Regions from separate parts of the Halobacillus shinanisalinarum genome, predicted to be linked through region 2. Evidence: riboswitches for the same ligand, from Rfam matches in the RefSeq annotation. Region 2 holds a riboswitch; each other region holds the start of a gene.
The links. A riboswitch is a leader RNA that binds a small molecule or an ion and turns the genes downstream of it on or off. The one in region 2 is predicted to bind thiamine pyrophosphate.

Region 1 (7,533 bases), 1.5 Mb from region 2:
AAACCAGATCAATCAGTTAGTACATTAACCGGACTTGATGTTGCATACTTTATTAAAAGGGTTCGCTATGCAGACGACGTTCCAATCGCCATAGAAAATCAATACTACCCCGTCGAGATCGGGAGAAAGCTTGCGCAATATGACTTAGATAACGCAACCCTTTACGATTTACTTGAGAAGAAATTGGAAATACATTTTGCAGATGCAGAGCAAATGATCACGAGTGGTCCATTTCATGAAAGCGATGCAAAACTTTTAGGTGTATCTCCAGCTTCATGTACTTTGATCATCAATCGAATGATTTATGATAACGAAGGGGATCTCGTTGAATATCAAGAAGGCTTCTACCGTTCAGACATGTATTCGTTTTCTATCAATTTATCAAGAAAAAATAGCTAACTAGGATTATTTCATCTTTAAACTGGTCCGGACAATGCGATGTCCTGATGACCTTGTAGGAACAAGGCAGATGGAAGAATGATTCATTACAAAGAGGAGGAAAGCAAATGATTATAGGGATACCTAGGGAGATAAAGAATAACGAAAACCGTGTGGCTATTACACCTGCTGGAATAACGGCTTATAGAAAGGCAGGCCATGAAGTTTGGGTGGAAAGTGGTGCCGGGGTAGGCAGTGGGATTTCTGATCAAGAGTATAAGGCAGCTGGAGCCATAATCATGCCTTCACCGCAAGATGTTTGGGAAGCTGAAATGGTGCTCAAAGTGAAAGAACCGCAGCCAGAGGAATATCAATACTTCCGTGAGGGATTAATCTTGTTCACTTATCTTCATCTTGCTGCGGAACCGGGCCTTACCGCAGCACTTCTAGAATGCAGAGTTACTGCCATCGCCTATGAAACCATCCAACTAGACAACGGTGCCCTTCCATTACTAACGCCTATGAGCGAGGTAGCTGGAAGAATGTCTATACAAATTGGGGCTCATTTTTTAGAAAAGTTAAATGGCGGAAAAGGCACCCTTTTAGGTGGAGTACCCGGGGTTCAAGCAGGGGATGTTGTCATTCTCGGCGGAGGTATAGTTGGGACGAATGCAGCTAAGATGGCATTGGGTTTAGGTGCCAATGTGACTTTGCTGGACATTAACCCTAACAGACTAAGAGAATTGGATAATGAATTTAGCGGTCAAATCAACACGGTTATGTCAAATGAATTCAATATTGCAGCTGCAGTGGAAAGAGCGGATTTATTGGTTGGCGCGGTATTAATCCCCGGTGCAAAGGCTCCTCAACTAGTTGTAGAGGACATGGTCAAAACGATGAGGGATGGTTCAGTTATTGTTGACGTGGCCATTGATCAGGGGGGATCCATTGAGACAGCCAATCGAATTTCGACTCATGATCAGCCAACGTATGTGAAGCATGGGGTCGTCCATTATGCAGTCGCCAATATCCCTGGGGCCGTATCAAGTACATCGACTTATGCTTTGACAAACGTGACAACTCAGTACGGTGTGTTACTTGCAAGTAAAGGATATAAGCAAGCGATCAGCGGAAATAAAGCATTAGCCCAAGGGATTAACACGTTAAAGGGATACGTTACACATCCAGCGGTAGCGAAAGCCTTAGGTTTACCTTATCAACCGGCCGAATTATTGCTAGAGGATTTAGCCACCACTTCATCATGATTTATTCGTAAAGGAAAGACATTAGATGTAGCTTGATGTTTCTGTTGCCGATTTCTAAAGCTTGTATCTTAATCATCTATTAAAGGGGATGAATGTGATGAAGGTAAAAGAAGAAATGGATAGTTTGGTGAAAAAGGATACGGATCATCTATGGCATGCCATGCATCGTCATGTTGAAAACCAACCAACGATGGTCGCGGAATCTGGTGAGGGTTCATGGTTTACAGATGTGAATGGGAATAGATATTTAGATGGGGTATCAGGGTTATGGTGTTTAAATTTAGGTCATGGCCGACAAGAAATCATTGATGCTGCAAGTGAGCAAATGAAGCAATTATCATATTTTCCATTGACGTTGAGCCATATGCCGGCTATTAACTTATCGGCGAAAATCAGTCAACTTTTAGGGGGATCCTATAAAACATTTTTCTCAAATAGCGGATCTGAAGCCAACGAAGCTGCCTTTAAGATTGCTCGTCAATATCACGATCAAAACGGAAATCCTGGAAAGTACAAATTTATTTCAAGATACCGTGCGTACCATGGAACGACCTTAGGGGCATTAAGTGCAACAGCGCAAGCGAATCGTCGTATGAAATATGATCCAGGTGTACCGGGCTTTCTCCATACCCCGCCTCCATATAGTTACCGTAGCCTTTTTGATGAAGATGCGGAAAAAAGCGATTTAATCGCCGCAGAAATGATTGATCAAATGATTACGTGGGAGGGGGCAGAATCCGTAGCCGGTGTCATTATGGAGCCGTTTATTTCTGGCGGGGGAGTCATCATACCATCTAAAGCCTATTTAAAACGAGTTTCCGAGATTTGTAAAAAACATGATGTGCTCCTAATAATGGATGAAGTGGTTTCAGGCTTCGGACGTACCGGAAAGATGTTTGGATTCATGCACACAGAGGGTGTTGAACCAGATATCGTTACGATGGCAAAAGGATTGACAAGTGGTTACTTGCCATTAGGGGCAACGGCCGTTAAATCTGACATCTACGAAAAATTTAAAGAAGCCGGTGACCATAACCACTTTAGACACGTTTCCACATACGGGGGACACCCAGCATCGTGTGCGGTTGCCTTAAAAAATATTGAAATTATTGAGAGAGAAAATCTTGTGAATCGAGTCGATGAGCTAGGGGAAACCATTTTAGGGCAACTAAAAGAGTTGATCGAACACGAGAATGTCGGCGAAGTCAGGAGCGTTGGTTTCCTTTATGGCATCGAAATGGTCGAGGATAAGCAGACCAAAAAACCGGCCTCCGACCAATTGATTGGTTCCATTATTGGGAAATGTAAAGAAAATGGATTAATTATCGGACGCAACGGTGACACCGTACCTGGTTACAATAACGTACTAATTATAGCGCCACCCCTCTCCTCAACAGAAGATGATTTAGAGTTTGTAGTGAATACAGTGAAGTCAGCGTTTTATGATTTAAAAGCCTACGTTAAAATCGAAAAAACAAGTAAAAATTGAATTAGCAGCTTATTGCTAGGTGTTCTTTGAACACCCTCTCATAGAAAGGTGAGCGATTATGAACTATGAGAAGCTACAAACTTTCATCACAGTGGCTGGTAAGAAAAGCTTTTCTGAAGCAGCTAAATTACTCTATTTATCCCAACCAACGATTACATCCCAGATAAAATTACTAGAAAAAGACTTGAATACGACATTGTTCGAACGAACGACGAAACAGGTTCAACTAACACAGGCTGCCAATGTTCCTTATCGTTATGCTAAAGAAATCATCAAGATAAGCGAAACAGCTGAAAAGGAAATTATGAGCATGTCTGATCAAGTTTATGGTGACCTAAAAATCGCCTGCAGCCTAACCATTGGTGAGAATATTCTTCCGCAAATTTTAGGGGAGTTTAGAAAAGAATATCCTTTGACGTCTATCATCGGGATGTAGTGTTGAAGTCTACAGCAGAATTATTTCTTCATTCTATTAAACCTTTAGATAAAAAATTAACGTTAGAATCCCCAGTATGCTAGACAGGGGAATAAATATATATAATTAATTTAGGAGGAATTTCGTATGGCAAAAGTAGAGTCCGAAGTGAAGCAACTGAGAGGGAAAAAGGTTAAAATGACGCCAAGTGAAGCGATTGTAGAAACCCTAGTGGCTGAAGGAGTAAAAGAGGTTTATGGAATTTTGGGGTCGGCGTTTATGGATATGCTTGATCTATTACCTACTGCCGATATTCGGTTCCTGCCGGTACGTCATGAACAAACAACCGCACATATGGCTGATGCCTATACTCGTGTAACAGGAGTAGCAGGTGTAGTAGTTGGTCAGAATGGACCGGGGATTACAAATATGGTAACTTCTGTGGCAGCAGCGAATCAGGCACACACCCCTATGGTCGTAATTTCACCATCTGCAGGTACGCCGACAGTTGGATGGGATGGTTTCCAAGAATGCAATCAGGTCTCTGTGTTTGAGGACATTACGAAGGAAACGGTTCAGGTAACCCACGTCAGCCGCGTAGCTGATTGCCTGCGTACAGCATTTAGAATTGCATATGCCGAACGAGGGCCAGTACTATTCGATATCCCCCGTGATTATTTTTACGGTGAATTAGAAGATCAAATTTTGGAACCTTATCAATATCGTGTGGATTCTCGTGGAAGCGGTGATCCGGCCCAGTTGGATAACGCGGTTGAACTGCTTAAAAACGCAGAGTATCCGGTCATTATCTCCGGTCGAGGAACTGTAGATTCTGATGGGATTGATACAGTCAAAGAAATTGCCGAACATTTAACAGCCCCTGTGGCGGTTTCCTACATGCATAACGATGCCTTCCCGGATAACCACCCATTAGCTGTTGGGCCAATTGGATATATGGGGTCAAAAGCTGCCATGAATACGTTGAAAAAAGCAGACGTCGTACTCGCCATCGGCACAAGGTTATCGGTGTTTGGAACATTACCTTGTTATGACATTGATTATTTTCCTGAAGACGCCAAGATTATTCAGGTTGATATTAACCCTCGAAATATAGCACGTACACATCCGATTGAGGTCGGTTTAATTGCAGATGCTAAATCAGCATGTGACGAGCTCGTCAAACGATTGCAGGAGGAAGCCCCTAATCCGGTACAAAACCAAGATCGGTTACAAGAAGTCACACATGAAAGAGAAAAATGGGAAGAAGAACTCGTATCCCTCGCAATGGAAGACGGAAATCCTATCAACCCTCGCCGCGCCTTGCTAGAGTTAACGAGAGCAGTACCTGAAGGAACGATGATCTCATCAGATATCGGAAACGTTTCATCCACAGCCAATGCCTATTTGAAATTCAACCAAGGAAGAAAACATATTGCGGCACTTACATTTGGTAATACAGGATTTGCTTATCCGGCGGCATTGGGGGCGCAATTAGGTGATCCGAATAGTCCCGCGGTGGCCATTGTCGGTGATGGTGCATGGGGCATGAGTCTCCACGAAGTTAGTACAGCAGTAGAGCAGAATATTCCGGTCGTTGCCTGTGTGTTTAATAACAACGCATGGTGTGCGGAGAAGAAGAACCAAGTAGATTACTATGATAATCGCTTTGTCGGTGCAGATATTGATTCCCCTGATTTTGCCGAAGTGGCTAGGTCAATGGGTGCGCAAGGGTACAGAGTAGATAAGCCAGAAGATGTCGGACCAGTAATAGCCGAGGCTATAAAATCCAAAAAGCCAACCGTTATTGACATTCAAGTAGACGGAACACAACTGGCACCACCGTTTAGAAAAGATGCACTGAAAATGCCAACGCGTTACCTTGCTAAATATAAGCATCTAGATTTTGAAAGTTGGGGAAAAGAATAGTATTATAGGCTAAAGAGCATAACGTATTCAACTGACATTGAACAAGTTGCTCCCTGTTTAAACAGGGGGGGCAACCCATTGCATAAGTACTAAGTTTGTGCTCATCTGACCGTTCTCGTCTATTTTGCAGGTACTTCATAGCTAGCCCTATGTTAAAGTTCATGGAGGGATAATAGGTAAATTACGAGTTCGGGAACAAGCATGATAGTTTACGCATGAGTATCGGTGAGGAATCTAAAAATGAATACTGTATTTTGTTGAGTTGAAAAGATTATTCTCAAGTTAGGTATTGGATTTTTTTCAAGATTCATATATACTGTAGTCAAATTGAATAGAAATAACTAGGGGAGCCCAATAAGCTGGGCTGAGAAGGAAACGCGTTGAAGTTTCTTGACTCTTTGGACCTGATCTGGATTATGCCAGCGTAGGGAAGTTAGAACAATCATCATTGCTAACACAACTTCTGTATACATATTAGCCGGGTCCAACCATTTATTATGGACCCGGCTTTTTTATGTGCTTCAATAAGCTTTTCCACTTGGTGTAGTCTGTCTCGTCCTTTATACCAAAAAAAGGAGAGATTTATTATGTCACCATCTTCATTAAACAAAAAAAACATTTCCATCATGTCTAGTTTTTCAGGAAGTCAAAAAGTATATGTGCCAGGTTCAAGAACCGACATAAAAGTCCCCATGCGTGAAATCGAGTTAAGTCCAACAACAGGTACTTTTGGGGAAGAGGAAAATCCTCCATTGCGTGTGTATGATACAAGTGGTCCTTATACAGACCCGAATTATTCCGTTAATATTACCAAAGGCCTTCCAGCCCTTCGAAGTGTATGGATTCAAGAACGAGGCGATGTGGAACAATATGAAAACCGCGAAATCCAACCTGAAGATAATGGGTATAAGGAAAATGATCCTCGTGCAAACGATAAAGTATTCCCTGGATTAAATCGTAAACCATTACGTGCCAAAAAGGGGAAAAATGTCTCGCAACTTCATTATGCTAAACAGGGAACGATTACTCCTGAAATAGAGTTTATCGCAATAAGGGAAAGTATGGATCCGGAGTTTGTCCGAGATGAAGTGGCAAAAGGCCGTGCAATAATCCCATCTAATATTAATCACCCAGAGATCGAACCTATGATTATAGGTCGTAATTTCCACGTCAAAATTAACGCGAATATTGGAAATTCAGCTGTTTCATCCTCTATTGAACAGGAAGTTGAAAAAATGACTTGGGCCACACGTTGGGGCGCAGATAATATCATGGACCTATCAACGGGGAAAGACATTCACACAACTCGAGAATGGATCATTCGAAACTCATCCGTTCCGGTTGGTACTGTCCCCATTTATCAAGCATTAGAAAAAGTCAATGGTGTTGCTGAGGACCTGACGTGGGAGATTTATCGTGATACGTTGATCGAACAAGCAGAGCAAGGTGTGGACTACTTCACGATCCATGCAGGTGTTCTTTTGCGATATGTGCCACTAACAGCAGAACGTTTAACGGGTATTGTTTCTCGTGGTGGATCGATCATGGCACAGTGGTGCTTGTATCACCACCAAGAAAGCTTTTTGTATACTCATTTTGAAGAGATTTGTGAAATTATGAAAGCCTACGATATCTCCTTCTCCCTGGGGGATGGGTTACGTCCTGGGTCCATTGCGGATGCAAATGATGAAGCCCAGTTTGCTGAACTAGAAACTCTGGGAGAGCTGACAAAAATCGCATGGGAGTACGATGTACAGGTGATGGTTGAAGGACCAGGCCATGTGCCCATGCATCTTATTAAAGAAAACATGGACAAACAATTAGAAGTGTGTCAGGAAGCCCCCTTTTATACACTTGGACCACTTACAACGGATGTAGCTCCTGGTTATGATCACATTACTTCTGCGATTGGCGCAGCTATGATTGGTTGGTATGGAACCGCAATGCTTTGTTATGTAACGCCAAAAGAACATTTAGGTTTACCCAATAGGGATGATGTTCGTGAAGGGGTTATTACTTATAAAATCGCGGCCCATGCAGCTGATTTAGCAAAAGGACAT
Region 2 (7,533 bases):
GCTCTTAATGAGCTGACCGATAAGTACACTCGTTCTCCTGAAAAAGAAGGACAGCTTCATCTCATACAAGAAGATGTCGATCAGCATTTTTCCTACAGGACTGTGGAAGGAATCGTCCATTCGCTAGACAACGCATCGAGCGATTTTGCCAAGGAAGCGAAAGAAATGCTCTTGTCCAAGTCTCCATCCTCTTTGAAAGTTACCTTAAAACAGCTCATGGATGGGGAAAATAAAACAATAGACGAATGCTTTCATACAGATCTCATTCTTGCTAAAAACTTTATGCGTCATGAAGATTTCTTTGAGGGTGTACGTTCTGTTCTCATTGATAAAGACCGAAATCCTCAATACAAGTATCCGCACTTACAAGACTTTTCGGATGAAGAGGTTCAGAAGTTTTTTAGTCCAGGCGGAAAGATTTCAACATTTTCGTAATAGATTGAGGTTCATAAATGTACAAAAGCCCCATTCTTTGCATGATGCAGAGAATGGGGCTTTTGCAGTTCGGTTTACTTTCTCTCCTTACCGATTTCAGGCAGCTCGGTTTCAGCAATCTTTTGATCCAGTTGTTCATAATCATAGTAGCGAATCTTTTCGTACAACTCTCCGCGTGTTTGCATATCATCAAGCATATCTTCCTGAGTACCTTTTTCAAAAATCTCAGTGAAAACACGTTCATAGGCTTTAGCTGCTACACGTAAGGAAGTGACCGGGTAGATCACCATACCGAAACCAAATGACTCGAATTCTTCGGCAGTAAAATAGGGTGTTTTTCCGAATTCGGTCATGTTGGCTAATAAAGGTGCATCAATCGCTTGCGAAGCCCTGTGAAAGTCTTCCTCACTCGTCAGCGCTTCTGGGAAAATGGCGTCGGCTCCTGCCTTGACATATAAATTAGCACGTTCAATGGCCTTGTCGATGCCTTCCACTGACTTCGCATCTGTTCTTGCGACGATAACTAGGGTAGGGGACACTTCTTTAATCGTCTTGATTTTTTGTACCATCTCATCAGGGTCGATGAGTTTTTTACCGTTTAAATGCCCGCATTTTTTAGGGAGATGCTGATCCTCAATCTGAACGGCAGCTACTCCTGCTTCTACCATCTCTCTCGCGGTTCGTGCCACATTTAATACACCACCGTAACCCGTATCAATATCGACTAAAAGAGGAAGGTCAGTAGCACGCACCAGTTCGGTTGCTTTGTCTGCTACCTCATTGGAGTAAATCATCCCTAAGTCGGGCAGAGCTCGACTGGCTGTGTAAGCAGCACCTGAAAGATATAATGTCTGAAAACCGACGTCTTTTGCAATTTTAGCGGACATTCCGTCATGGGCACCGGGGATTCTTAGTATTTCATTTTTCTTAATAAGGCGTTTGAATTGTTCAGCGCGCTCGTTCTGTGTTGATTTTGGTTCCACGATCCAAGTCATTACAATGCCTCCTTGGCTAAATATACATAATTAAATTCTAAACAGATTCATAAATTCATGAACAGGTTTGAGTGAAAGTTCCTTTTGATTCTCACACAGCGTATAAATATCGTTGACTTGACGGGCAGGGAAATGCGTCTTCAAGTTGTCGTGGAACTTGTTCAATAGAAGCGGAATTCCTTCTTCACGACGGCGACGGTGTCCGATTGGGTATTCAATCGCCACTTGCTCCGTTTTTGTTCCATCATTGAAGAAAACTTGTACGGCATTAGCGATTGACCGTCTGCCAGCATCAAGATAGTCCTTGCTGTATTGTTCGTTTTCTACTGTTTCCATCATATCTCTTAATCGATCAATTTGAGGGTTGCGGGCGATTTCATCTTCATAATGGTCCGCTGTCAACGAACCATAAATTAAGCCTATCGCTGTAATATACTGCAAGCAATGGTCGCGGTCTGCCGGATTATGAAGAGGGCCTTTTTTATCAATGATTCGTATGGCCGATTCATGGGTCGTTATTTCTATTTTTTCAATCTCATCCAATCGATCAGCCACCTGATCACGCAATTGAATCGCTGCCTCGGCTGCCGTTTGTGCATGGAACTCGGCTGGATAAGAAATCTTAAATAAGATGTTTTCCATAACGTAAGAGTCAAATGGGCGGGCAATCGTCAATTCCTTCCCATCAAACAGTACATCCTGGAAGCCCCAGCCTGGTGCAGATAACGGGGTTTTGTATCCCATTTCCCCCTTCATCGTCATGAGGGCTAGGCGAACTCCGCGGCTTGTCGCATCTCCAGCAGCCCAAGATTTTCTTGAACCTGTGTTTGGTGCGTGGCGATACGTTCGAAGGCTGGAATTATCAATCCACGCTTGGGAAACCGCGTTGACAACGTCTTCTTTGCTTCCCCCTAACATCGCCGTAACAACAGCGGTTGTCGCTACTTTTACATACAGAACATGATCTAAGCCCTGGCGGTTCAAACTGTTTTCCAAAGCAAGAATGCCTTGTATTTCGTGCGCTTTTACGATGTACTCCAAAACAGTGTCCATCGTAAGAGGCACCTTGGCTTCGGCGATACGCTCACGGCTTAGGTAGTCGGCCACAGCTAAAATACCTCCGAGGTTATCAGAAGGGTGACCCCATTCGGCTGCAAGCCACGTATCATTGTAATCCAGCCAGCGAATCATACATCCAATATTGAACGCCGCATGGACGGGATCTAGTTTATACTGTGTCCCAGGAACTTGAACGCCGTTTGGAACGATCGTTCCGGGTACAATAGGGCCAAGGTGTTTGGTGCATTCTGGGTAACGAAGCGCCAGTAAGCCACACCCCAAGGTATCCATTAATACATAACGTGCTGTTTCCAGCGCTTCCTTACTCGAAATCGTTCCATTGACCGCATAATCGGCAATTTGTTCTACTACTTGATCTGTTGATTGAACTGTGTTCATTTTCACTTCTGTCATAACATGTTCCACCTCTTTTTTAAGAATATGTAAAGACTCCTCGGTCGGTCTTAGCCGACCGGAGAGAAAGAAAAACTCATGTAAGCTCACTATCGCTTTTTTTAAGGATGAAGCCCACGTGGTCCTGTGTAATGTACGCGAGGCCTGAACAATTTATTATTGGAATGTTGTTCAAAGATGTGAGCACATAAACCTAACGTACGCGATGCGTAGAAAATGGGCGTATACAGTTCGATTGGAATACCAAGCAAATAATAAACAGGGGCTGCGTAATAATCAAGATTTGGATATAATCCTTTTTCTTCACGTATGAGGGTTTCTCCTGCTTCACACATCTCGAATAAATCCATGCGACCTTTTTCCTCGGCAAGCTCACGTAAAGCCTCTTTCATTAATGCAGCCCTTGGATCCATTTTCTTCATGTAAACTCGGTGCCCGAAACCCATGACTTTTTCTTTGTTTTTCAGCTTCTTATAGAGCAGGTAACGGAAACCTTCGATCGTTTCTCCTTCCAGTAGCATATACATGACAGCCTCATTGGCACCCCCATGTAAGTTTCCTTTCAGCGATGCCACGGCTCCAGTTAGAGCCCCGTAAATATCAGCATTTGTGGAGGCGATGACTCGTGCAGCAAAGGTGGAGTTCGGCATTTCATGTTCACTGTAGACCATCAATGACTGATCAAAAATAGCTGCTTCACGTGCAGTCGGTTTTTTTCCAGTAATCATATATAAAAAGTTATCACTATAAGGTAAGTCTTGCTTAGGCTTCACTGGCTTTTGACCATGGAGAATATGGTAACTGTTTGCAACGATATTTGGGATTTTTGCTAAAAGAAGCATCGCTTTCTTTAAATTTTCTTCTTCATTACGCTCGTTTAACCTCTCATCATATCCTGAAAGCGCTGAAATTCCCGTACGTAATGCATCCATGGGGTGCGTTTTTTTCGGAAGTTGCTCAAACAGCCTAAAGAATTTGGGAGGGAGACTATATTCTTGCTTTAATTCTTTCTGAAGCGATGCTCGGTCGCTATCTTTAGGTAATGAACCTTGTAACAAAAGATGGACCAAATCCAAGTATTGCTTTTTCTCCGCCAGCTCGATTAATTCATACCCTCTGATCACAATTTCTTCTGCTTCTACATCCAAATAAGAAATACCTGTTTCTGCAGCAATAACTCCGTCTAAACCAGGTTTATACACAGTTTGTTCTGCCATCAATGACCCTCCTAATAATGTCAACATTAAGGAAACCGCTTACAAAATACAGGGAACTTTTCCCTTTCTATGAGTCGTTCTTATTTTTGCAGGGCTCCAAAAATCTCTGCATATATTTTTTCATAGGCCTTTTCGAGATTTTGTAAGTGTACTTCTTTTTTCTCATATTTATATTCTCGTTTCATAACGTCAGCTCTTAATTGTGAATATTTAGTACGCAATGAACAGCTGTGATCTGCAATGAAATTGTTCATAATACCAGCTTTAAATAATTGGCAATAATACTCGACTGAACCAAACAAAGGGTACCTCCTCAAGCATGTTTATCACTAGAATTTTTAACCATAAAAAAACAACTTCCAAAAGAAGTTGTTAAGCTGCGTATCCATCAAATAATACATGGTAATGAAAACAAACCATGTAGCATTCCTGCTATTCTCGCCCTTAACACCTCCTATCCGCGTAGGTTTTAGTGTTCGCTAAAAACAGGCAGGTCTCCTGGCTTATGATCATCGCTCCTCGAACCTTCCCATTTCCATGTTCCATGAAAACAGTGGTTTATTCGAATTGCTCCTAAATACAGTTGCGGGACAGCGTCGGGTTCTAACCGAACTTCCCTTTTAAGCAGATAAATGAATACATTTACCTGCACCTATTTCTACACCTATACAATTGTCTTCTTAAATATATCAAGTATTTGGAAAATTAACAATAGCTGAAAGTGTCTTCCAATTATTTTTTGGAACGTCATTCAAAACATAGGCATCATCTAAAACCTCATATTCTCAGTATGTGGATTGATTTTGGATGGAATGTTGATGCTGAAAAGATTTCTTTTATTTTAGAGAATGGATGAGTCAGGTAAGATATATTTTCAATTTAAGGTTTGTTTTTCCTCAAGAATCATATATACTGTAATCAAATTGAATAGAAATAACTAGGGGAGTCCAATAGTTTGGACTGAGAGAGAAGCGCGTTGAAGCTTCTTGACTCTTGGGACCTGATCTGGATCATACCAGCGTGGGGAAGTTAACCAATCATCAATGCAATCCTACTTCTGCATACATATTAGCCGGGTCCATATTTTTATGGCCTGGCTTTTTTATGTACTTCTGTATGCTTTCTCCTCTCTATTGTTCCTTATCTCGTCCTTTACATTTTAAAAAAGGAGAGATTTATGATGTCAACGAGTTCATTAAACGAAAGAAACATTTCCATCATGTCTAATTTTTCAGGAAGTAAAAAAGTATATGTAACAGGATCAAGACCTGGTATTAAGGTTCCCATGCGTGAAATTGGATTAAGTCCAACATCAGGGACGTTTGGAGAAGAGGAAAATCCTCCAGTACGTGTGTATGACACAAGCGGTCCTTATACAGATCCAAATTACTCCGTTGATATTACCAAGGGTGTTCCAGCCACTCGCCGTGTATGGATTCAAGAACGGGGCGATGTTGAAGAATATGAAAGCCGCGAAATAAAGCCTGAAGATAATGGGTACAAGGATGAGAATGACCCTCGTGCAAACGATAAGGTGTTTCCTGGATTAAACCGTAAACCATTACGCGCTACAAAAGGGAAAAATGTCTCGCAGCTTCATTATGCTAAACAGGGAATGATTACTCCCGAAATGGAGTTTATCGCAATTAGGGAAAATATGGATCCGGAGTTTGTCAGAGATGAAGTGGCAAAGGGTCGTGCAATTATTCCTGCTAATATTAATCACCCAGAGATAGAACCTATGATTATCGGTCGTCATTTCCACGTCAAAATTAATGCGAACATTGGCAATTCTGCTGTTTCCTCCTCTATCGAACAAGAAGTGGAAAAGATGACCTGGGCTACACGTTGGGGTGCAGATAATATTATGGACTTATCAACGGGGAAAGACATTCACACAACTCGAGAGTGGATTATTCGAAACTCTTCAGTACCGGTGGGGACCGTTCCTATTTATCAGGCACTAGAGAAAGTAAATGGCGTTGCCGAGGATCTGACGTGGGAGGTTTACCGTGATACGTTGATTGAACAAGCCGAGCAGGGGGTGGATTACTTCACGATCCATGCAGGCGTTCTATTAAGATATGTCCCGCTGACAGCAGAGCGTTTAACTGGAATTGTATCCCGGGGCGGGTCGATCATGGCCCAGTGGTGCTTATATCACCATGAAGAAAGCTTTTTGTATACTCATTTTGAAGAAATCTGTGAAATTATGAAAACCTATGATATTTCCTTCTCCTTAGGGGATGGCTTACGTCCTGGATCCATTGCCGATGCAAATGATGAAGCACAGTTTGCAGAATTAGAAACGCTTGGAGAGTTAACACAAATTGCGTGGGAGCATGATGTGCAGGTGATGGTGGAAGGGCCGGGTCATGTACCCATGCATCTCATTAAAGAAAACATGGACAAACAATTGGAAGTGTGTAAGGAAGCGCCCTTTTATACTCTTGGACCGCTTACAACGGATGTAGCTCCTGGTTATGATCACATTACTTCTGCGATTGGAGCAGCCATGATTGGCTGGTACGGGACAGCCATGCTTTGTTATGTAACGCCAAAAGAACACTTAGGCTTACCGAATAGGGATGATGTTCGTGAGGGAGTGATTACTTATAAAATTGCAGCCCATGCAGCTGATTTGGCAAAAGGACATCCAGGTGCACAGAAACGCGATGATGCCTTATCAAAAGCACGCTTTGAGTTCCGTTGGAGAGATCAATTTAACTTATCTTTAGATCCTGAACGTGCCATCGAGTACCATGACGAAACGTTGCCTGCTGAAGGTGCAAAAACAGCACATTTCTGTTCCATGTGTGGACCAAAGTTCTGCAGTATGAGAATCTCCCAGGATATCCGCAATTATGCGAAAAACAATGAACTTTTTACAAATGAGGATATTGAGAAGGGGATGAAGGAGAAAGCTGAACAGTTTAAGAAGTCCGGCGGCAAGATTTATCAGTAATATTCCAAGGAGGGATTACGGGTGAAGGTCCAGAAAATTGAAGAGGAGATTAATCAAACGGAAAACCACCTTGCTTCTTTGAAAAATAGTTTAAAAGAGATCCAACAAAATTGTGATCATCATTTTAAAGGGAATAACAAGTATAATAAGTGTTTGAAATGTAATAAGGTAATCGCGTTATACTATTAACTGCTAAGTTGAACGAGTTTGAACAGCTAAGGTGACTTCGGTTTGGAGCCGAGGTCACCTTTTTACGTAGTAAGGTGCTAGTCGGTAAAATATCTTGATCATCAAGTAATTCGTCGTACAAAACCTATTAAGTGTTTTAAGAGGTCATATTCAAGAAGGAACGGGAAAACCATTATGTGTTAATGTTTAATAGAGACACTTTATCATTTAAAAACCGAAGTATAATTCTAAGGCTGCCAGCAGAAGGAGGAAATTTTCA
Region 3 (7,533 bases), 1.2 Mb from region 2:
ATAACTATGATCGCTTCGTAGATAAATTTGTTGCAGCGACGAATAAACTAAACGTTGGCGATCCGTTCGATCCAGCTACAGATGTTTCGGCGTTAATCAGCCCACAGGATGTAGAACGCACACTTGAGTGGATCGACGAGGCCAAACGGAACGGAGCGAAAGCAGCTACAGGGGGAACGAGCGAAGGGAATATAGTACAGCCAACCGTTCTTCTCGAGGTAGATGCCTCCTCAAAGGTTTCTTGTCAGGAAGTTTTTGCCCCAATCGTTTTAATAAACAAAGTCGACTCTGTTGAGGAAGCGATTGAGGCAGTCAATGACTCCCGCTATGGACTTCAGGCAGGGATCTATACGGAAAATATTCATACAGCCATGCGTGCGACGAAAAAGCTGCATGTCGGTGGTGTATTAGTTAATGACATTCCAACATTCCGTGTTGATCATATGCCGTATGGCGGCGTAAAGGAAAGTGGAGTTGGACGAGAAGGAATCAAATATGCAATGGAAGAAATGACGGAACTAAAACTAGTAATCTTTAACAACAATTAATTTAAATAAGGGAGGACATTCAAATGATCATTGGAATTCCAAAAGAGATTAAAAATAACGAAAACCGCGTGGCACTAACACCGGCTGGGGCTATGAGTCTTATAAAGGCAGGGCACCAGGTGATTATGGAGACGGAAGCAGGACTCGGAAGCGGATTTGAGGATGATTCCTATCGAGAAGTAGGGGTCATGATTGAGGTAGATGTAGCAAAAGTTTGGGCTTATGCAGAGATGGTTATGAAAGTAAAAGAACCGCTTCCTAGTGAATATAACTTTTTCCGAAAAGGATTGATCTTGTTCACTTACTTACATTTAGCTGCTGAACCGGAACTGACAAAAGCACTTGTAGAAAAAGAGGTAACGGCCATTGCCTATGAAACGGTGCAAGTGGGAAGAGCCCTACCATTATTAACACCAATGAGTGAAGTAGCCGGACGGATGTCAGCACAAATTGGAGCTCAGTTCCTTGAGAAATCAAAAGGGGGAAGAGGCGTTCTTCTATCGGGTGTACCTGGTGTTAGACGTGGAAAGGTAACCGTTATTGGCGGTGGAGTAGTAGGAACGAATGCGGCTAAGATCGCGATGGGTCTAGGTGCTGAAGTAACCATTATCGATTTAAGTCCGGAACGTTTACGCGAACTTGATGATATCTTTGGTGATCAGATCCAAACACTCATGTCCAATCCACTAAATATTGCTGAAGCCGTGGCCGAATCCGATTTAGTCATCGGAGCCGTGCTCATACCGGGTTCCAAGGCGCCAAAGCTTGTAACGGAAGAAATGATCACATCCATGAATCCAGGTTCTGTTGTTGTAGATGTTGCCATTGACCAGGGTGGTATTATTGAGACAGCTGATCAAATAACGACACATGACAGCCCGACTTATACGAAGCATGACGTCGTCCATTATGCCGTAGCTAATATGCCAGGTGCTGTACCACGGACAGCTACGAGTGGCCTTACAAATGTGACAGTGCCCTACGCATTACAAATTGCCAATAAAGGCGTTAACGGAGCCATTGCTGATAATCAAGCATTAGAATTAGGATTAAATACAGCAAGTGGGGTGGTTACATACAAAGCGGTAGCTGATGATCTTGGCTACGAATATGTGCTACCAAAGGAAGCGTTGGCGAAGGTTAAAGCTCTAAATTAACATGATAAAATGGATAAGCACTTCCTTATTTCTGTCAATAGAATTAAGGGGGTGTTTCTTTCTCATCAAACGTTTCACCTAGAACAATCGGTTCCCGTTTGCTTCTCACGCAAGTACTCAGCGAACAGTTCACGCTGATAATCAAGGGTCTGATGTCCATTCCATTTCCCCAAAGGTTGTATAGACCTCACATTCACTTTAGATAAGAAATTGTACGTCCAGGAAATGTTTGATAGTTAGAGGTTTGCCAAATGGTGATTTGCAGCAAATAATTGTCAATAGAATTTCTTTTAAAGCGGCTTGAGTTCTCAAGCCGTTTTTTATAGTTCACTATCCGACACCCGTTCGTTTTAAATTGAAATAAAATTTAGGTCCTTTACTTTAACCATAAACTAGCAAATGCTAGTTCTTAAGGGGTTTTTTAAACTTTATATACTGAAAATTTTAAATTTTGTGTTATTCTAGTTCAGAAAAGGATTTTAGAAGATCAATAAAAAGGAGGAGACACACAAACATGAAGAAAAGAGCAAGTATTGTTTTATCATTGGCTGCAATCTTGTCCTTACTTGTTTCGCTTTTTCCAGGTGGAATAGGTGTGAATGCTGAAACAGGTATAAACGTTTCTATCGACCCCCATCTAAATAAAGCATTAGAAACGGAGGCAGGACCGTTTGAAGTGGTGGTCACTTTTGAAGGTGAAGGAGCCCCAACTACTCAAGATGTTGCTATCCTCGAAAAGATTGGATTGACGGAAGGGGTTACCATGAAGGCCCTTCCGGTTGCCGGTGTCTTAGCAACAGAAAGTCAGATTGATAAACTAGCACAAGCGGAAGAAGTTCGTTCTCTTTACTTGAACAGAAAGCTGACTTACTTCAACGAGAAGGCTACAGAACTTACAGGAGTCGATCAGGTTCGCATGGATGACCAAATGACAAAATGGAACGAAGGTCTTCCTGTTACCGGGGAAGGGGGCTCCGTTCTTGTACATGACAGTGGGGTCGACGGCACACATGCAGACTTAGAATATGGCTCCCATCTGGTTGAAAATATACTTAGCTCCATTAACTTACACGCCTATAGCGACATCGGCCCTGTGACGTATCAAGAAGGCGTTGTCAACACGGATACAAATTCCGGTCATGGGACTCATGTTGCTGGTACTGTGGGTGGAACAGGACAAATGTCTAACGGAAAATACGAAGGTGTTGCCCCAGGTGCTGATTTAGTCGGCTATGGTTCCGGCGGTGCTCTCTTTATTCTTGATGCTATTGGCGGATTTGACTACGCTTTAACCCATCAGGCGGAATTTGACATTCGCGTCATTACAAATTCTTGGGGTTCATCAGGTGAATTCGATCCGAATGGCCCCGTCAATGTTGCTAGTAAAGTGGCATATGAACGGGGAATGGTTGTGACGTTTGCAGCCGGTAATGCTGGTCCTGAGGCAGATACGATGAACCCGTATTCTCTTGCACCATGGGTGATTTCTGTAGCAGCAGGCACCTTTGAAAGTGAACTTGCTGACTTTTCTTCTCGTGGCGTGAAAGGGGAAAGCGGTACGTTTACTAGCGAAGGTGAAACATATACGTATTTCAATCGGCCAGACGTAACAGCACCAGGTTTAAATATCGTGTCAACTAGAACTCTGTCACCGGTGGGTGTACTTAACACGACCACCGATGCAGAAAATATACCCACAGCTTTTCTGCCGTATTATACTACGTTAAGTGGAACCTCCATGGCCACCCCGCACGTTGCGGGTATAGTCATGTTGATGCTTGAGGCCAACCCGACACTGTCCCCTGACGAAGTATTTGAAATCTTGACAGAAACTACTACGGACATGCCAGGATATGAAGCATGGGAAGTCGGTACCGGCTATGTAAATGCTTATGCGGCCGTAGATCGTGCATTTGAATTGACGGACAGTAAGACTAAAAAGGGGCCGAAACATAAGTCTCTAAGATAATAGACGACAAATATTTATCGTCTATTTGGATGAAAACCGTCTCGAGCATATGCCCGAGACGGTTTTATTTTGTATGCCGGGCATGGGTGTAAGATTCAAGTCCCGAGCGGTGAGGGTCGTTGTAGCCGTTAGCCAAAAACAAGGGTGTCAGGGTGACCTGAATCTAAAGGAAGCTGGTGACAAAGTTCCGCCTTGTGGGATACGAAAGTTGGTTTATCTTTTTCCTTCCCAAGCGATTAGGACTTTTCCAAATTCCTTTTCAAGGTTTTCTATTTTTTGTCGTTCAGTCTCTGAGAGAGTTGCTAACTTGTAGTCATTCTTCATATGAAAACCTCCAATCTAAATTCTTACTTAGAGTATTCGTTAAAAAGCAAAAATTATTCCACTTACGTATATTTCTGAACTCTAACTGACAAATGGATATCCAATTTTAAATGTCAGAAGACAAGGCTAACTTTGTGTGTTAAACTCTAGAAAATAATATAAGAATGCTATTCACTAGGGGAGCCATATGGCTGAGAAAAGAAATGATATTTCTTTGACCCTCTGAACCTGATCTGGTTAATACCAGCGAAGGGAAGTGATGTTGTTAGCATTAATCATCGTTGATTAATGGGGAATAACAGGATCACTTACATGTGGTGCTGTTTTTTTATTATGGAAACGTTTCTTACAACAGAAATGACTGGAGCATTAGAAAATATTTTCAATGGGAGGATGATGATATGGAAAAACTCAGATTTGGCCTGGAATGGTTTCTAAACCCGAACCACCTTCCCTTTTTGATTGGGGTAGAAAAAGGGTGGTTTAAAGAAGCTGATCTGGATGTGGAGATGATAGAACCTGTGGAACACTTTGATGCGATGGATGAAATTTACAAAGGACGTATGGACATGGCTGTTACAGAACCTCTTCACCTAGTACAGGATCGGCTAAAACAAAAGGACGTCATTGGGTTCTCAAGATTTTTAAAATCTGATAGTGGAGTCATGTCACTCGAAAATAAAGGAATCACAAGACCAAAAGATATGCTTGGGAAGAGACTAACCTATCCAAGTGCTCCGGGACCAACAGGATTATCCTTTGTGAAAGCACTGATCGAGGCTGATGGAGCACATTGTAATGTCAGTGACGTAACTCCAGTTAACAAGGGGTTTTATCATACAGATGCTTTAATTCACGATGAAGCGGATATAGCTTTTTCTGTACAACAGCATCATGAAGTTATTGAAGCAAGTGAACGGGGATATGAACCAAGATTCTTTTCACTAAAAGAATGGGGACTGCCTGCAGGTGGGCATTTAATTTTAATTACTTCACGAGAAATTTTAGACAAACGCAGACAAGGGATTGATAAGTTCTTGGAAGTTTTGAAGAGAAGCATTGAGTTTATAGAAAACAAACCTGAGGAAGCAAAGGTGGTTTATTATCAATTTACTGGAAACCGGAAGGATCATATTGAAGCTGCTATTTTAGACGCAACTTTATCATACTTCACAACAGATTTTTCAGTGCCGGTCGCTTATTTTGACGATTTACAAAAATGGCTGAATAAAACAAAACTGACTGATTATTCAATAGACCCTCAGGAATATTGGACTAATGAATTCGTGCATAATAAAGGAGGAAATGACAATGGAAATTAAAGATCAAGTTGTACTCGTCACTGGGGCAAGCCGAGGATTAGGAGCGGAAATAGCCAAAGCCTTCGGACGAGAAGGAGCAAGAGTTATCGTTAACTACAATCAAAGTGAAAGGAAAGCACAGGAAGTAGTTGAAAGTATTGGCGATCGTGCTAGGGCTATTCAAGCAAATATCCTCGATAAAGATCAAGTTCAAGCGATGTTTGATCAAGCAGAAAGGCATTATGGCCAAGCCGTTACCACTGTGATTAATAATGCTCTTGTTAACTTTAAATTTGATGCCGTGAACAGGAAGACCGCGGAAACGGTAACCTGGGAAGAGTATCAAACCCAATTAGAGGGGAGTGTGAAAGCAGCGTTACACACAACACAAACTGCTACTGAAGGAATGCGTGGGCTGAACTTTGGAAGAATTATAAACATCGGTACCAATCTATTTCAAAACCCTGTGGTCCCTTATCATGATTATAATACAAGTAAGGCGGCATTACTCGGTTTTACTAGAAACATGGCTCGCGATATGGGAGCTCACGGTATTACGGTAAATATGGTTTCGGGCGGGTTATTGCAAAAAACGGATGCAAGTGCATCGACTCCTGATGAAGTGTTCGATATGATTAGTGAAAATACACCGCTAAAACGGGTGACAACCCCCGAAGAATTAGCTGATGCTACATTATTTTTCGCTTCGTCGTGGAGTCGTGCCGTTACCGGGCAAAACTTAGTCGTTGATGGTGGCTTGGTCATGGATTAATCATCTTAAAGCTACGGTATGGCGTCTGCAGCCAAGCTCAATAAAGAATCGTGGACAGGTCTAGTGCTAGTTTTTATTATAATAGCAGCCTCACGAGGTGACATAACGTCCTGTCTCAAAAATATAGCGACCTATCTCAGAAATATAACTCCCGATCTTCATGTAATTATGTAACTATCTGTTACAGTCATTAGCTTCCAATGATTTGATTTTTCTTAAGAAAAGAGGCACCTCTCAGTAGAAAGGTGACTCACATACAGGCTTATCTTTTCCCTTCCCAAACGATAAGAACTTTTCCGAATTCCTTTTCAAGATTTTCTGATTTTTCTCGTTCAGTCTCTGAGAGAGTTGCTAACTTGTAGTCATTCTTCATATGAAAACCTCCTTGATTCAAATCTTAATTAGAGTATTCGCTAATAAGTAAAAACTATTCTATTTCGGTATTCCAGTGCTTCTTATGCAAGTCACCACGAAAAAATTAGCTGATTATAATTAAAAGGACCTTGTTTTCTTTTTAACCGTTAATAAATGAGGAGATTATTAAGGACGGAGGGGAAAATATGAACGTTCTTATATTTATCTGATTCAGGTGTTGATGATACGTTCGCTCTGCTATATGCACTGCGTCACCCAGAGATTAATGTGATCGGGCCGCTCAAAATACTCAGTATCTGTTATCTCTGATGGGCAAGGGTGACCATTTACTCACACACAAAAAAGCCAGCAGAATCATGGAATCTGCTGGTCTTTCCCTGTAATACTCATACTTTCAAACAAAGAGGTTAACTTCCTCTCATGATTGTTCCCGAATTAAAATCGGGACGTGTATTTTCGACTTTTTGTCATACACACAAACTTCTGGAATTGTAATCTCATTACTCCAATACATAGAAAAAGCCAGCAGAATCCCCACATTCTGCTGGCGTAGCCAATTCTCTATTACTCTTGAATCAAACGACCGTCAAACGCTTCAGCCGGAACAATTGTCTCGCCATTCGCTTGCTTCTCACGCAAGTAATCAGCAAACAACTCCCGCTGAAAGTCAGGATGTGACGTCCATTCTACTTCACCAAAAGTCGTATAGCCATCACCTTCGCCGGTAGATAGGAAGTTGTTCGTCACAACCGTAAACGTCTGATCGGAAAACTCACCATTCGTATAAACAGGTGTGCCGTCAGTCAGCTCAATGGAAGTCACGCGTTCTCCATCTGGCTGTGAAGGATCATAGACAACATTCATGCCTGAGAACTGAATCTTCATAAAGTTGGAATCATCCTGTGCCGGGCCTTCTAAGATTTCCTTAAGCTGCTGCCCAGTCATTTCTGCCGTCACATTATAGTTGTCAAAAGGAAGCACTTCGAATACTTCACCATAGGTAATTTTCCCAGCATTAATATCTGTACGAATACCCCCACTGTTTTGGAAGGCGATATCTGCATTCGCGCGCTCACGCATTGCATCT
Region 4 (7,533 bases), 2.4 Mb from region 2:
AAACCTGATACGGTGCGCCATTGTTTATACTTTAGCCATTTTCTCGTACGTCCATTCTCGTATGCACTGTTCTTTTGTTTCGCAACGATTCCTTCACCTAAATGAAGATGAAGAAGGCGGCGAATCACGGATGCATCATCAAATTCCTCTACATATTGAACTCTTTGACTGCCGATGGTATCGATAATTTTTTTTAGCTGCTGCTTTCTTTTAGTGTACGCGGAAGAATTTAAACCTTCTCCGTTTTCTAGAAGGTCGAAAGCCATAAATGTAGCTGGGCGTTGTACGGCACGTTGTTGAATGGTTGTATTGTTACTCATGCGTCCTCTTTTCTGTAAAAGGGGGAAGTTGGCTTGATAAGGGGTATTCAGAATGACAATCTCCCCGTCAAGAATAAGTGGAAATTGATCTGGTGGAGTGGCTTCTCGCCTCGCCTCAATGAGCTCTGGGAACCGACTCGATAAATCCTGACCGTTCCTACTTACAAGCTGGATCCCTTCTTCCGTCCATTTAAGAAAAGCACGATAGCCGTCATATTTCACTTCATATATCCACTCGTCGCCCTCCGGTAAATCCTCGGACAATGTTGGAAGCATTGGTTTATTCAAATCTCTCACCTTCTTTTCTACTGATTATTTTGAGCGAGTGAACAGTTTTTAGTCATAATTTTATCATTGAAGTAAAAGCTAATAGCAAAGAGCAGGCGTTTAGACGCCGAGCTAGAAAAGGGGCGAAAGAAATGCATACAATGTGGAAGGGTACGATTAGTTTCGGGCTTGTAAACATTCCGATTAAATTGCACGCTGCAACGGAAAACAAAGACATTAAATTGCGCCAGTTACATGAAAAGTGTAAGTCTCCAATTGAATATAAGAGAAGATGTCCTGTTTGTGAAGAGGAAGTTAACAACGAGGATATAGTAAAGGCTTATGAATATGCCAAAAATAAATTTGTTGTACTCGACCCAGAGGACTTAGAAAACCTTAAGAAAGAACAAGAGGACAAATCCGTTGAGATTCTTGATTTTGTTAAGCTTGAAGAAATCGATCCGATATATTTTGAGAAAAGTTATTTTATGTCCCCAAATAGTGGGGGGACGAAAGCCTACAGCCTCCTCAGAAAGGCTTTAAAAGACACAGGGAAAATAGGTATTGCCAAAATCATTATCCGTTCCAAGGAGCAGTTGGCAATAGTAAGATTATATCAAGATACATTGATTATGGAGACGATTCATTATCCAGATGAGGTAAGGAATGTTGCGGATGTGCCTAACGTTCCTGAGCAAACCGAGTTAAGCAAAAAAGAAGTAGATACAGCCGTAGCCTTAATTGATCAGCTGACAGCTGAATTTGAGCCGGAAAAATATAATGATGAATACCGTACGGCCTTGATGGAGTTAATTGAGGCGAAACGAAATAATGAAGAAGTAACAACGGCTAAGGACAAGAAACGTCCAGATAATGTAACAGATCTTATGGCAGCATTAGAAAAATCACTTGATGAGTCAAAAGATAAAAAGAAAGTGGCACCTAAAAAGGCAGAACCTAAAAAGAAAACGACGAAGAAATCAACCTCTAAGAAAAAGACCTCATAACCCTGTAACAGCCAGTTTTTGTCGAACGATTGGCTGTATTTTAATACCGAAATGTAGTATAATTAATAATAGAATTACAAAGTCGGAGGGTGTATGAATGGACGTTCGTTCCGAAGAGAAGGCAGAACACTTGATGCATTCTGCAAAAGCTTCAATGGCCATCGAGGGCTTAAGCTTAAATCAAGCGCAGGAAATCTTAGTGAAGAAATGTTTAACCGGTGTAATCTCACATAAGGAATTTTTAAAGCGGGCACTGGAATTATCTCGCCATGCCTAACTCAAGGTATGGGAGTGGATCCTCCCGCTATTGTTATGCAGGCACGTCTATTTTGATCAATCATTATGATCTTATGGATGACCGGCAACTCGAAAGTATGGAAACGATGTTAGCTACACAACGTTTGTCTGAATTGCAAGAATCACCTATACTTGGTGAATTTGATTTGCGTCATCTGCAAAGAATCCATGAATATATTTTTAAAGATCTATATCCATTTGCTGGGGAGTTAAGAACGGAGAACATTACTAAAGATGGTTTCTCCTTTGCTCAAGCCTCATTCATTCGGGAAGCGTCTGATTCAATTTTCGCCGACTTAATAGCAGTTGACTGGGAACAGGCTGAAGGCAAGCAGTTAGCTGAGCATCTTACTTATTTCATGGCTGAATTGAATGTACTGCATCCTTTTCGTGAGGGTAATGGACGAAGCTTGCGTGAGTTCATTCGCTGTTTGGCTTTAGAAGCGGGGTACAATCTGGACTGGGCAGTGATGCCGCGCGAACAAGTACTTCACGCTAGTATTGAATCAGTGAGTGATTTGCACCATTTACAAAAAGTCATAATCCAATCTCTAATTAAAAAATAACCGAGATCATCCACCATTATGGTATGATCTTTATTTTTATGTTACATTGTCTGAAAAATCTGACCAATTTATCAACAAGGGGAGGGCTTCACCTTGAGCAAAGAGCTATCCTTGAGGAGCATCTGGAAGGCAAAGCAGCGCATCACTGGTATTGCTGCCCAAACACGGCTCATTTACTCTGAACCATTGTCGAAGCACACAGGAGATCATGTATATCTAAAGCTTGAAAACGAGCAGCCTACGGGGCTTTTAAACTAAGAGGAGCAGCCAACAAAATCCTTTCTCTTTCTTTAAAAGAACAGCAAAAAGGCGTGGCGACATTTTCGACAGGGAATCATGGAATTGCTGTTGCCTATGTGGCAAAACAGCTTGGTGTTCGTTCAATCGTATGCATCTCATCGCGTGTTCCTAAGGGAAAAGTGAATAGGCTGAAGCAGCTTGGAGCAGAAGTGATTGTCGTTGGAGACAATCAGGATGACGCCGAGGACTATTGCTATCAGCTGGAAAGGGAACAAGGTGTTTCTGTGATAAAACCCTTCGATGACCTTGATATCATTGCAGGGCAGGGAACGATTGGACTTGAAGTTATGGAACAATGTCCTAATATAGACGAAGTGATTGTTCCGCTCTCAGGTGGAGGCTTGCTCTCTGGGATTGCTTATACGTTGAAATCCATCGAGTCTTCTATTCGTGTCACTGGTGTTACGATGGAGAAATCTGCTGTGATGCATGAAAGTCTTAAACAAGGACACCCCGTAAAAATGGCTGAGTCCTCTACGCTGGCAGACAGTTTGTTAGGTGGGATTGGGCCGCATAACGAATACACCTTTTCATTAACCCAGGAATATATGGATGAAAGCCTTCTGCTCTCTGAAAAGGCAATTTCAGAAGGGGTATTGTTTATGATGGAGCATCATAAAATGGTGATAGAGGGAGCTGCAGGTGCAGGAATCGGCCAGCTGCTATTAGAAGAGAGTGGAGATGGGCGTACGGTTGTGGTGATTGTCAGTGGTAATAATGTCGACCATGAAACGGTGCGTGAGTTGATTAAAACTAGATAAGCTTGCGGGGTGTGATGGATGGGAATAACTGTGAAGGATATCTTACAATTACCTGTAATGAAGTCGGCGAAAGTCCATGTAGGGCAAGAGCATGTAGAAACTAATCATGTGGAGTGGATCTCCGTCATTGAAACACCGGTAGAGAATTTTGTTCGAAAAAACGAATTTGTACTTAGTACAGGAATTGGTTGTGGCGACGACCCTAATTGTTTAGAAACCTATGTAAAGGATGTTATGCAATCGGGCGCGTCTGTACTCGCCTTTGCTACAGGACGGCACATTTTTAAGATTCCTGATCGCATTCAACAGCTTGCTTTCGACCAGGATTTTATCATCATCGAAATTCCATGGGACGTCCGCTTCGGAGATATTTTGCAGGATGTATTAATTGAAATTAGCAAAGAGAAGGAAGCTGAACAAAAGCAAGCCGAAGGAATCAGACAAGAATTGATTAATTGTGTGCTAAATGGAAAAGGCTTGCAAGAGATCATGACCATTCTTTATCACCATTCGAGGATTCCTGTCGCGATCAGTGACCACAATAAAATTTTGCGTGCTAATTATGATTTTGATCAGAGAATAATCGATGTCTTGAACGGAGTAGTTGAAGGGGATTACGAACTCATTCCGGCTGAGGGAACACCGTTTCGTGACCACCCTCTTTATCATTACATTGAAGAATATAAGATCGGTGAGCAATACTGCTATCAACTTACTATCCTGTCTAATCATAAAAAACAAGGCTACCTTCTCTTTCAGCCAAAAGACGATGCAGAATTAACATGGCCTGTCCTAAACATTCTGGAACATGCGCTAACAGCTAGTGCTCTATATTTTGTAAAAGAAGATGCCATTGAAATGACAGAAATCCGGCTTAGAGATCATTTCTTATTGGATCTAGCCAAGAATGATATAAACTTAGATAAACAAATATTGTCAAAAGCTCAATTGCTAGGCTATGATTTGACTCTTCCATACATTTGTCTTGTCGGTTCTATCCGCTTCAAGAAAAAGGTAGATAACCTTATTGGATCAACAGATCATTCAGTACTATCCTCTTCAATGCACAGTCGCAATTATTATATTCAAAAAGAGGTCACCCATGCTGGCGAGGTCTTGAAAAGGCGAACGATGACGACATTTGAGGATGGAGAAGTAATTGTCTACTTGGAGGCAGATAGCCATCCTTATGTGGAAACAAGTAATCAATTTCTAGACCTTATCGAACGACGATTAAATGAGTTGCTTGCAGGAATAAATATTTCCTGGGGAATATCCTTTCACAATAAAGGGTTTCTTTCCTTCCACCAAAGCTATGAAGAGGCCGTAACCGCTTTAAATATTGGAAAGCAACAGCATGAGGAAGGAAACCGTACCTTTTTTAGTGATACCCGAATGAACAGACTTCTCATGGCCCTATCCCATGAAAAAGAAATAGAAAGCATTGTAAAAGATACGCTGCAGCCTTTAATAGAATATGACCAGAAGCGGCAGACCGATCTCATTCAGACGTTTATCGTTTATAACAAATATAACAGTAACGTGAGTCAAACAGCGAGGGCCTTGACTTTGCATCGTCAATCTTTACTCCACAGACTGCGTAACATTGAGCAATTAACAGGATTATCACTGTTAAATTCGGATGACTTGTTTTTGCTTGAGCTTAGTGTCAGGTTATGGATGCTAAAAAAAGTAGAAGAGTAAACGGTGACAAACGTAAAATGCTTTGTTATGATGAAAGCAACCAAGCGAATAGGAAGTAAAACTACTAGGGGGGCCCGAATGTGGGCTGAGAGGAAAGCAAGTAGGCTTTCCGACTCTTATGAACCTGATCTGGTTAACACCAGCGGAGGGAAGTAGTCAGACGAAATGTCTTATGACTTTATCCACTCGAAGCCAGGTCCACTCTAGGATCTGGCTTTTTTAGTGTTCAATCCACTCCCTTAATGAAAGGAGGAGAAAATGTGAATCGAACCCGTCTCTTAACGACGATGGCGGTATTTGTAGCAATTGGAACGCTTGGGTCCCAGTTGCTTTGGTTTCCAGCTGGTATTGCTAAAGCCTATCCTGTGCAGCATGCCGTCAATGTGATGGCAGCCATCACGCTTGGGCCGATCCCAGCAGTCGGAATCGCTTTTACGATCGGCCTGCTTCGTAATCTACTCGGACTCGGAACATTGCTTGCGTTTCCGGGAGGTATGATAGGGGCCTTGCTCGCAGGTTACTTTTACAAATGGTCTAAAAAGCCCTGGACCGCAGCGGCTGGGGAAGTGATTGGTACTGGCATGATAGGTGCTATGTTTTCCGTGCCGTATGCCAACATACTAATGGGCAGTTCGGTGGGAGCACTAGCCTTTTTGCCCTCGTTTCTTATCAGCAGTACAACTGGCGCATTGATCGGCGGATTTGTCGTATCAAAAATGCGTCAATCGAACGCTATCCCACAACCAAATCTATAACTTTCGGAAACTACTAGGGGCGCGAGTGCGCTGAGATAAGGATTCTTCCTTAGTCCCTTGGAACCTGATCTGGGTAATACCAGCGAAAGGGAAGTAGCCTCACAAAAACTCTTAGTAGCTTCCTTCTTAAAAATAAGGAGGCAAAATTTATGACATTTACCGAAACATTAAGAAAAGAAAATAACGAACTATTTGAAGCGATTTTTAACCATCCTTTTGTTGATGGGATCGGCAAGGGTGAGGTTCCAGAACAAGCTCTAGCCCACTATATTAAAGCGGATTACGAATACTTAAACGCTTTTATGCACGTGTATGGTGTCGCGATATCAAAGTCAACCGAACGCCGTGACATGGGTTATTTCAGTGAGCAAGTAGGATTTGTTTTAAACAGTGAAACACATCCACACCACAACTTCTGTGATGTCGTTGGGATAGGTTATGACGAACTACAAGGCTACCCATTACCGCCGACAGCCGACCACTACGTTAAACACATGATGTATCATGCGCAAATGGGCGGACTTGGTGAGATCCTGGCAGCATTACTCCCATGCCCTTGGACATACGTTGAAATCGGCAATCACTTGATGAAAAAGTACCAGCCGACACCGAATCACACGTTCTATCCTTGGATAGAGTTCTACGCGAATGAGGATTTTGATACGCTATCAATGGCCATGTGTGATCGCCTTGATGAGCTCGCCGAAGAAGCATCAGAGGTTGAGTTGCGTAGAATGAGAGATGCCTTTCGAAAGAGTTGTCAACTTGAATTGAATTTCTGGGAAATGGCGTACACTTGTGAAGAATGGCCGACAGGGGAGGCGGTGAGTTCGAAATGAAGCAAGTTTCTTGTGCGTTAACGATTGCCGGCACTGACCCGAGCGGTGGTGCCGGCATTCAAGCCGATTTAAAGACATTTCAAGAACTAAAAAGCTACGGGATGAGTGTGATCACATCGGTTGTAGCTCAAAATACAACAGGCGTGAGTGGCGTTCATCATCTTCCCATTGAGATGCTGAAAGATCAGCTTGAGGCGATTTATTCTGACATGCCTGTACATGCTTTCAAAACAGGGATGATCTCAAATGTTAGTATGATGAAGGCGATTGCCGAGTGGGTTCCGAACTTGTCTGCACCTTATGTGATGGACCCTGTCATGGTTGCCCAAAGCGGTGACCCTCTGATTGATGAGGAGTCGCGTGTATGGCTTCGAGAGAATCTACTGCCGCTAACTTCGATTGTCACACCTAATATCCCTGAAGCAGAGGATATTTTAGGGGGAACAATTGAGAGCGGTGAGGACATGAAGGAAGCGGCACAGCAAATGGTTACTAGATTTGGTGCTGGTGCAGCCTTAGTAAAAGGTGGTCATATAAAAGGAGAAGCGGTTGACTTTTTATATGATGGATCTGGGATTCATACCTTTACAAGTGAACGAATTGAAACGAAAAATACCCACGGAACAGGCTGTACGTATTCAGCAGCGATAACGGCTTATTTAAGTCAAGGAGCGCCTATGGTAGAAGCTGTCGAGCAAGCGAAGCATTTTGTTACGG

Region 1: linked by a shared signal. The riboswitch ahead of thiC (phosphomethylpyrimidine synthase ThiC) and the one ahead of thiC (phosphomethylpyrimidine synthase ThiC) in region 2 are both predicted to bind thiamine pyrophosphate.
Region 3: linked by a shared signal. The riboswitch ahead of MUO14_RS16800 (ABC transporter substrate-binding protein) and the one ahead of thiC (phosphomethylpyrimidine synthase ThiC) in region 2 are both predicted to bind thiamine pyrophosphate.
Region 4: linked by a shared signal. The riboswitch ahead of tenA (thiaminase II) and the one ahead of thiC (phosphomethylpyrimidine synthase ThiC) in region 2 are both predicted to bind thiamine pyrophosphate.

The regions. Positions count from the first base shown of each region.
Region 1 is NZ_CP095074.1:3,024,375-3,031,907, forward strand. Features, by position in the region: gene MUO14_RS15230 (GntR family transcriptional regulator) at 1-399, shown strand, start outside; gene ald (alanine dehydrogenase) at 507-1,643, shown strand; gene MUO14_RS15240 (aspartate aminotransferase family protein) at 1,741-3,132, shown strand; gene MUO14_RS15245 (LysR family transcriptional regulator) at 3,191-3,568, shown strand; gene xsc (sulfoacetaldehyde acetyltransferase) at 3,695-5,473, shown strand; TPP riboswitch at 5,807-5,921, shown strand; gene thiC (phosphomethylpyrimidine synthase ThiC) at 6,061-7,533, shown strand, end outside.
Region 2 is NZ_CP095074.1:4,565,306-4,572,838, forward strand. Features, by position in the region: gene MUO14_RS22635 (enoyl-CoA hydratase/isomerase family protein) at 1-435, shown strand, start outside; gene prpB (methylisocitrate lyase) at 510-1,430, opposite strand; gene MUO14_RS22645 (bifunctional 2-methylcitrate dehydratase/aconitate hydratase) at 1,461-2,903, opposite strand; gene mmgD (citrate synthase) at 3,005-4,123, opposite strand; gene MUO14_RS22655 (hypothetical protein) at 4,201-4,422, opposite strand; cobalamin riboswitch at 4,592-4,791, opposite strand; TPP riboswitch at 5,050-5,164, shown strand; gene thiC (phosphomethylpyrimidine synthase ThiC) at 5,301-7,085, shown strand; gene MUO14_RS22665 (serine protease) at 7,107-7,274, shown strand.
Region 3 is NZ_CP095074.1:3,385,810-3,393,342, forward strand. Features, by position in the region: gene MUO14_RS16785 (aldehyde dehydrogenase family protein) at 1-548, shown strand, start outside; gene ald (alanine dehydrogenase) at 572-1,705, shown strand; gene MUO14_RS16795 (S8 family peptidase) at 2,220-3,674, shown strand; TPP riboswitch at 4,165-4,270, shown strand; gene MUO14_RS16800 (ABC transporter substrate-binding protein) at 4,400-5,320, shown strand; gene MUO14_RS16805 (3-oxoacyl-ACP reductase) at 5,310-6,071, shown strand; gene MUO14_RS16810 (bifunctional metallophosphatase/5'-nucleotidase) at 7,011-7,533, opposite strand, start outside.
Region 4 is NZ_CP095074.1:2,179,283-2,186,815, reverse strand. Features, by position in the region: gene ligD (DNA ligase D) at 1-608, opposite strand, end outside; gene ku (non-homologous end joining protein Ku) at 740-1,594, shown strand; gene MUO14_RS10780 (hypothetical protein) at 1,692-1,871, shown strand; gene MUO14_RS10775 (Fic/DOC family protein) at 1,864-2,457, shown strand; gene MUO14_RS24580 (hypothetical protein) at 2,551-2,715, shown strand; gene MUO14_RS10770 (pyridoxal-phosphate dependent enzyme) at 2,733-3,518, shown strand; gene MUO14_RS10765 (PucR family transcriptional regulator) at 3,537-5,222, shown strand; TPP riboswitch at 5,279-5,390, shown strand; gene thiW (energy coupling factor transporter S component ThiW) at 5,483-5,977, shown strand; TPP riboswitch at 5,983-6,086, shown strand; gene tenA (thiaminase II) at 6,127-6,816, shown strand; gene thiD (bifunctional hydroxymethylpyrimidine kinase/phosphomethylpyrimidine kinase) at 6,813-7,533, shown strand, end outside.